Regions from separate parts of the Lentibacillus juripiscarius genome, predicted to be linked through region 1. Evidence: riboswitches for the same ligand, from Rfam matches in the RefSeq annotation. Region 1 holds a riboswitch; the other holds the start of a gene.
The links. A riboswitch is a leader RNA that binds a small molecule or an ion and turns the genes downstream of it on or off. The one in region 1 is predicted to bind S-adenosylmethionine.
Positions count from the first base shown of each region.

Region 2: another riboswitch for S-adenosylmethionine. It lies ahead of ACFSUO_RS04730 (carboxymuconolactone decarboxylase family protein); the one in region 1 lies ahead of ACFSUO_RS11055 (methionine ABC transporter ATP-binding protein).

Region 1 covers NZ_JBHUNA010000022.1:57,482-61,434, forward strand. The annotation lists gene ACFSUO_RS11030 (acyl-CoA dehydrogenase family protein) at 1-646, shown strand, start outside; gene ACFSUO_RS11035 (arsenate reductase family protein) at 884-1,246, shown strand; gene gcvH (glycine cleavage system protein GcvH) at 1,318-1,701, shown strand; gene ACFSUO_RS11045 (toprim domain-containing protein) at 1,847-2,203, shown strand; gene ACFSUO_RS11050 (thioredoxin family protein) at 2,205-2,531, shown strand; SAM riboswitch class I at 2,599-2,709, shown strand; gene ACFSUO_RS11055 (methionine ABC transporter ATP-binding protein) at 2,805-3,836, shown strand; gene ACFSUO_RS11060 (methionine ABC transporter permease) at 3,826-3,953, shown strand, end outside.
Region 2 covers NZ_JBHUNA010000007.1:139,203-143,155, forward strand. The annotation lists gene ACFSUO_RS04725 (LLM class flavin-dependent oxidoreductase) at 1-1,174, opposite strand, end outside; gene ACFSUO_RS04730 (carboxymuconolactone decarboxylase family protein) at 1,223-1,891, opposite strand; SAM riboswitch class I at 2,101-2,207, opposite strand; gene ACFSUO_RS04735 (hypothetical protein) at 2,381-2,821, shown strand; gene ACFSUO_RS04740 (ABC transporter ATP-binding protein) at 2,864-3,889, opposite strand; gene ACFSUO_RS04745 (ABC transporter ATP-binding protein) at 3,889-3,953, opposite strand, start outside.

The DNA of each region.
Region 1 (3,953 bases):
TGGTGGCTATGGGTTCATGGAGGAGTATGAAGTAGCTAGAATGTACCGTGACTCACGGATTAACCGGATATTTGAGGGGACTAATGAAATCAATCGGCTGCTCGTGCCTGGAACGCTGATGAAAAAAGCGTTGAAAGGGGAATTGCCGCTTCTTGACAAAGCCCAGCAGCTGCAGGAAGAGCTCATGATGCTGATGCCGGAAGAACCTGGTGACGCCCCGCTCGAACAGGAGAAATATTTGCTGCAAAGTGCTAAGAAAATGGTGCTGCTCGGTGCCGGACTCGCTGCTCAGAAATATATGCAAAAACTCGAAAACGAACAGGAGATTCTCGTCAATCTGGCAGATATGGTCAATGAAGTGTACAACATGGAATCAGCCATTCTTCGGACGGAAAAAGCAATCGGTAAAGACGGCGTGGAAAAACACAAGCAAAAGCTTCTTTATACACAAGTATACGTCCAGGAAGCATTCAACCGGATGGAAGCCGATGCGAAAGAAACGTTAATTGCTGCCGAATCAGGCGATACGCTGCGCATGATGCTGTCATCATTGCGAAAACTGACCCGCCACACACCAATTGATGTCATTTCCAAAAAACGGGCCATTGCAGAAACGATTATTGAAGAAGAACAATATGTCGTCTAATTGAAAAAGTTGCAAAATGCCTCGCTTACTTGTGGGGCATTTTTGCTTGTTTATATTGGATTTGGCTGAAGTTGTCACAAATTCGGCTGAAGTTCACAATTAAAATCCCGAAGTTCACAATCAACATCCCGATGTTCACAGGGGAATCTCCGAAATTTCAAAGTTCAGCTCGCCCATCCGCTAGTTTCTTTGCTATAATGAACTTGACCAACAATGAAAAGTAAAGGGGGGAAGCACATGGCATTAACGTTTTATTGGTATCCTAAGTGTGGCACCTGTCAGAAAGCAAAAAAGTGGCTCGATAACCACGACATTGCCTATACGGACGTACATATTGTGGACGCACCACCAACTAAAGAACAGCTGCTTGATTTCATTGCTAAAAGTGGTCTGCCGGCAAAGAAATTTTTCAACACAAGCGGCAAAAAGTACCGTGAACAGAATATTAAAGACAAAATAAAGGATGCAAGTACTGAAGAAATGGCAGAATTGCTTGCTTCGGATGGCATGCTTATCAAACGGCCGATTATCACGGACGGGGAGAAGGTAACAGTTGGTTTCAAAGAAGAGACCTTTAATGAATATTGGCTGGAAAAATAAGATTGAATACTAGAAAAATAGGCATGAACCTAGTATGCTGAAAATGATATTATGTTGATGGAGGGATTTGCATGAACCTGCCGAAAGACCTGCTATACACAGAGGAGCATGAATGGATTAAGAAAGAAGACGGAAAAGTACGCATCGGGATAACTGATTTTGCCCAGGATGAGCTTGGAGATATTGTTTTTGTTGAGCTGCCTGAGGAAGGTGAAGAAATTGAAGCCGATGAGCCATTTGGCAGTGTTGAATCCGTCAAGACGGTTTCTGAGCTGTACGCTCCGATTGCCGGAAAAATAGTCGAAATTAACGAGGAACTGGAAGACAGCCCGGAATTTGTCAATGAATCGCCATATGATAAAGCATGGATGATTGTTGTGGAACCGGCTAATGAAGCGGATCTTGATAACCTATTGTCTGCTGAGCAATATGAAGCAGCGGTTAAAGAAGATTAATTTTCCTCGTGAAAACGTATGACTGGCTTGCCTAAGGTAGTGCAAGTCAGTTTTTTTGTACAATTAAAAATGACGCTGGAAATCATAGGATATGCTTAATTGGACATAAGAATAAGAAATGTTCTCTTTAAGGAGTGCAACGCGAATGACACATAGCAGCGAAAAAGTTATTATAGTGGAAGGATTAACAGATAAGCTGCAAATCAAAAAAGTGCTTACCGATGAGGATACCGAAATTATATGCACACATGGGACACTGGGTGTTGAAAAAATGGATGAACTGCTTGACAAGCACGATTTGGACAACCGGGATGTTTATATACTGGTTGATGAGGATGATTCAGGCAGCAAAATCCGCCGGCAGCTAACCCATGAACTTCCACATGCCCGGCATATCCATATTGAAAGTGAATTTCGGGAGGTGGCGGCTACACCTGTCCACATGCTGGCAGAAGCACTTGTAGGCGCTGAGATTGCAGTTAATCCGATATTTTTGGCTTAGGGTGATTCGATTGCAGCAGATACAAGAAAACGACCTGGAAAAAGATCATTACATTTTATATATTTATACCCCATTTTGTGGCACATGTGCGCTGGCCAGAACCATGCTGGACAAAATTGAGTCTGTTCATCAGGAAAATATTTTCTATGAAATGAATGCGTCACTACATCCTCAATACATGCAGGACTATCAAATTGAAAGTGTACCGTGTTTACTGTTTAAAGACAACGGAGAGATAAAAGAAAAAGTCTATGCATTTCATTCCATACCGAACATCTACAGCTATTTGATGAAATATAAACCAGAATTATTTGCAAATGACGGTTGATTTGTATTGACAGCGTCGGGTGGAACTGCTAATATTTTTATTATTGATTCTAAATTAAATAAGCATACTCTTATCATGAGCGGTGGAGGGGCTGGCCCTATGAAACCGCGGCAACCTCAAATGCATTTTGTTTGAAAGGTGCCAATTCCTGCAAAGTAGCTGCTTTGGCAGATAAGAGAACGAAATGATTGTAGTTGTGTATACGTCTTTCTGTTCTCTTGCAGAAAGGCGTTTTTATTTTAAATTTGAACAGTAAAGGGGGATCTGATCTAGTTGATTTCGATAAAGGGTTTGAGCAAAACATTTACAACAACGAATAACCAGATTAAAGCTGTCGATGATTTAACCCTTGATATAAATGAAGGCGGCATCTTTGGAGTGATTGGGTATAGCGGGGCTGGAAAAAGTACGTTTGTAAGGCTTTTGAACCGTCTGGAAGAACCGACCGGAGGGGAAATCGTCATCGATGAACAGGAGATAACAGCTTTAAATTCCAGTCAGCTTCGAATGACTCGCCAGGATATTGGGATGATTTTCCAGCATTTTAATTTGTTATGGTCACGGACGGTCAAGGAGAATATTGCTTTTCCGCTGGAGATAGCGGGTGTCCCTAAGCGTGAACGTGAGGATCGTGTCCAGGAACTGATTGAGCTCGTCGGACTGGCAGGACGGGAACATGCTTACCCGTCACAGCTGAGTGGCGGGCAAAAGCAGCGTGTCGGAATTGCCAGAGCGCTTGCCAACAGACCGAAAGTGCTCTTGTGTGATGAGGCAACATCCGCACTTGATCCGGAGACGACGAACGCCATTCTGGATCTGCTTGTGGATATTAACGAAAGGCTGGGCTTAACCATCATTTTGATTACGCATGAGATGCATGTCATCAAGAAGATCTGTAAACAGGTTGCTGTTATGGAAAATGGAAAAGTTGTGGAACAGGGTGATGTGCTGGATGTATTTCTGCGGCCTCAGCAGCAAGTCACCAAGAAATTCGTTGAACAAGTTATGGGGTCCAATGAAGAAGATGATGATATAGAAAAACTGTTCAGCGCCAGTAGCACCGGCAGGCTTCTCAGATTACATTTTGTTGGTGAAACGGCGAATCAGCCGCTTATTAGTAAACTGGCAAAGCTGTTCTCCATTGATATCAATATTTTACAGGGGAAAATTACACAAATGCAGCATGACGCATATGGAACTCTGTTCGTACAAATGGATGGCGAACCGGATGAAATGGACCGGGCAGTGCAGTATTTAGCGGATGAAACCTCTGTGGAAGTGGAGGTGATTCGGAATGTGGAATGAATTGTTTCCGAATATTGAATTACAGGAGCTTTGGACAGCGACTTATGAAACATTCTATATGACGATTCTTTCACTTGTCGGTACGTTTGTTTTTGGAATCATGCTGGGGCTGTTCCT
Region 2 (3,953 bases), on a different contig from region 1:
CATCGACATCGCTTTCAATAGCCCATTCCTCGATTCGATCTGCAATCTGTTCAGGCGTCCCAATAAACTTCACGGTACCATTCCCAAGCCCATGATTTTTGATGGCCTCCCGCAATGTCCATTTCTTATTCGGATCTTTCGTATACATATCCAGATTTCCCTGAACCGCTTCTGTTTCGATATTTTCAATATACTGATCTGGATCGTATTGAGAAAAATCAATTCCCGTATGTCCGGACAGCAGAGAAGCTGTTCCTTCATAGCTGACATGATTAGTCAAATCTTCATATTTCGTATACGCTTCTTCTTCCGTCGACCCGATAATCGGCAGGATCATCGGAAAAATGAGAACATCCTCCGGGTATCTTCCCTGTTCCTGTGTTCGTTTTCGGATGTCTGCAACATAGGCCTTTAATGCATCCAGTGAATGATTTTTGGTAAAAACAGCTTCAGCATGTTTGGCTGCAAAATTTCGCCCTTTTGGTGAAGCTCCTGCTTGGAACAGAACCGGTGTACGCTGGGGCGAAGGTTCGACCAAATGCGGACCCGGTACATTGAAGAATTCACCTTCATGCTTAATCAGCCGAACCTTTTCAGGGTGTGCAAATGTATCAGTTTCTCTATCATAAACAACAGCATCATCTTTCCAGCTATGTTCCCAAAGTTTATAGACGACTTCCAGAAACTCATCTGCACGATCATAGCGGAGTTCCTTGGGAAGACGGCCGGAAAGTCCGAGATTGACTGCTTCGCTTTCCAAGTAAGATGTCACCACATTCCAAGCGACTCTTCCCTCCGTTAAATGATCGAGCGTTGATAATTGTCGTGCCAGTGCATATGGCTGTGCATAGGTAGCAGAAATCGTTGGCGCAAAGCCTAGATGTTCCGTTACAGCAGCCATAGCAGAAATCGGACTTAGCGGGTCATGAGCTGGGAGTTGGACAGCATGCTGAGCAGCTGCTTCATGGCTATTTCCATATACACTGTACGTTCCAAGTACATCAGCGATAAACATTGCATCAAATTTCCCGCGTTCCAAAATTTTTGCTGTTTCTGTCCAATATGACAAGTGGTTATGATTTACCCCCTGATCCTTTTCATGTTTCCATAATCCCATTGAGTGGGGGGAAGGTGAATTTTGGATAAATCCATTTAAGTGAATTTGTTTTGTCATTGATCAGTACTCCTTTTCTATTGTTTTTAATTGGTGCTTCCCGGTGACTTATGCCTCATCGTAAGCATTTAAAGCATTCACACTATGTGCAATGGCTGATCCCGCTTTTAAAGCCACTGCCACAAAAATAGCTTCAGATATTTCCTTTAAACTTGCTCCCGATTTTTTGGCATTTTTCGTATGCAAATCGATGCAATAAGCACAGCCTGTGGTATGTGCTGATGCCACCGCAATTAATTCTTTTTCTTTTTCAGTCAGCTTACCTGCAGTGATGGACTTCTGATCAAAAGCAGCGAATGCCTTGAATGTATCGCCATTGAGTTGATCAAATTCCTTCAACCTTTTGAAATAGGATGCTTTATATAGCTCCTCATCTCTTTCCCCATCAAATGCATTCAGGGCGTTCACACCGTGGGCGGCTGCCGAACCTGCCTTCAATGCCGTTGCCACGAAAATAGCCTCCGCTACTTCCTCTTTGTCAGCATCATTTTTCTTCGCATTCCCCACATGTAAATCAATACAGTACGGACATCCAGTAATGTGTGCCACTGCAACGGCAATCAATTCCTTCGTTTTTACCGACAAACCCCCCTCGGTCAATGCCTTGTCATTAAATGCAAAAAAGGATTGAAATGCCTCCGGTGCATATTCCTTTAATTCAGTAATCCGGCCAAAATACGATTTTTTATATAAGCTGTCCGTTTTTGTCAATGTAATCTCTCCTATAAATTTTTTTGTAATGAATTAGTAGGTCAGTCATTAAAGTAGGGCATTGCTCTTTTATTCACCTCCCGTGATTAAACATATTTACCCTATATATTTACTTGGTTTTTGGCCGATCTTTATCAAATAATCGGTTCCTACCAATTCATTTAGAACGAAAAAAACCTCTCCCGATGAGGAAGAGGTTTTTTTCATTACACACTTTCTCATCTTTCAAGCGAATGCTTGCTGGAATTAGCACCTTATTACTATCAAGTAATGGTTGCTGCGGGATTATAGGACCAGTTCCTCCCCCGACTCTGGATAAGAATCATTTTATTAAATTTTAAGATTTCTTAGCATCATATCGTACACTGAATTAACTGTCAAGCATAAATTGTTTGTTTTTCAGAAAATGGTTAAATCATATGGCTATTATGCTCTATGTTATCCGAATACGATACAATTTGTTATAATAAAGTATCAAAATACGGAGGGTTTTTTATGGAACAAAACAAGATTTCACTGATGGAAGCGTATATGATTGAAACACTGCGCAGCAATGGTATTTCCGATGACGAATTGCTCACTCAAATTAACAGAAAAGATATCAGCCCATGGAAGGATTTAAGCACCCAATTTGACTTCAGCGAGCTTATTAAACTTAGTGAGCAGGATGAAGAAGCATTTAAATCGATTATTATGGATGGCTATAAGATAAAATTTGTTACCTTTAAAGGCTTGCAGAACCTATTAAAACTTAAGTTCAATATGATCCAAGAGAAAGATTATACTCTTACGGATAAAGGCCTGACAGGTCTGACAATGAACGACGAACAATTAAACATGCTCAGGCAGATGCTGTCCAGCAATTGGTCGATTGATGAAACATCCACTGAAAACAGCGATCACCTAAGCAAGGAACTTAAGGTTGAACTAATCTAATTGTATGCATGTTCAACGTTATAATTTGAGGAATAATGCCATTCAATCCGGTTGTTTTCCGACGCTCTTGCCGAATTCATCCAGGGTATCCGATTCAATAGGGAAAAAGCAAGATACATAATGGTCATTGCTCCCCTTCGTTTCCATCAGAGGGGTATTTTCTTTGCAATAATCCCGTGCAAGCGGGCATCTGGTATGAAAAACGCAGCCCGAGGGCGGATTTGCAGGAGATGGTAATTCTCCATTTAGTACAATTTGCTCACGATTTTTTTCTCTGTCAGGGTCCGGCAAAGGAATTGCTGACAACAGTGCATTGGTGTAAGGATGACGTGCGTTTCTATAAAACGAATCACTATCAGACATCTCCATCATTTCCCCTAAATACATGACCCCTACCTTATCCGCGATATGTTTTATTAACGACAAGTCATGTGCAATGAATACATATGTGATATTTAACTCTTTCTGCAAATCCTCTAGTAAATTAATAACCTGTGCCTGAACGGACACGTCCAGTGCACTCACTGGCTCATCACAAATAATCAATTTCGGCTCTAATGCAATGGCACGTGCAATTCCGATTCGCTGTCTTTGACCACCGGAAAATTCATGCGGAAGCCGGTTATAGTGGTCATCTGGATTAAGGCCAACAAGTTCCATCAATTCCTTCACACGTCGTTCTAAATGATTGGTCTTATTATAAGCCCTTAATGGTGCTGCAATAATATCGCCGACTTTCATCCGTGGGTTAAGACTTGTGAATGGGTCCTGGAAAACCATTTGAATATCACGTCGGAGCTGATGCATTTGTTTCGCGTTATAACTGGTAATACTTTCGCCTTCAAATAAGATATCGCCCGATGTCGGCTTCTCAAGACCGACAATCGTTCTGGCTAGTGTACTTTTACCGCAGCCAGATTCTCCGACAATACCAATGGTTTCACCTTTATTAACGGATAAACTGACACCATTAACCGCCTTGACGTAATCGTCACTTTTTTTAAACAGGCCTCTATTCACAGGGAAATGAACGTTTAAATCACGTATATTTAGTAATTCATCAGACATTATGGTGTCACTCCTTTCTGCTCGGCAACATCAATCTGCTGCTTCTTTTCATCAATGTCAGCTT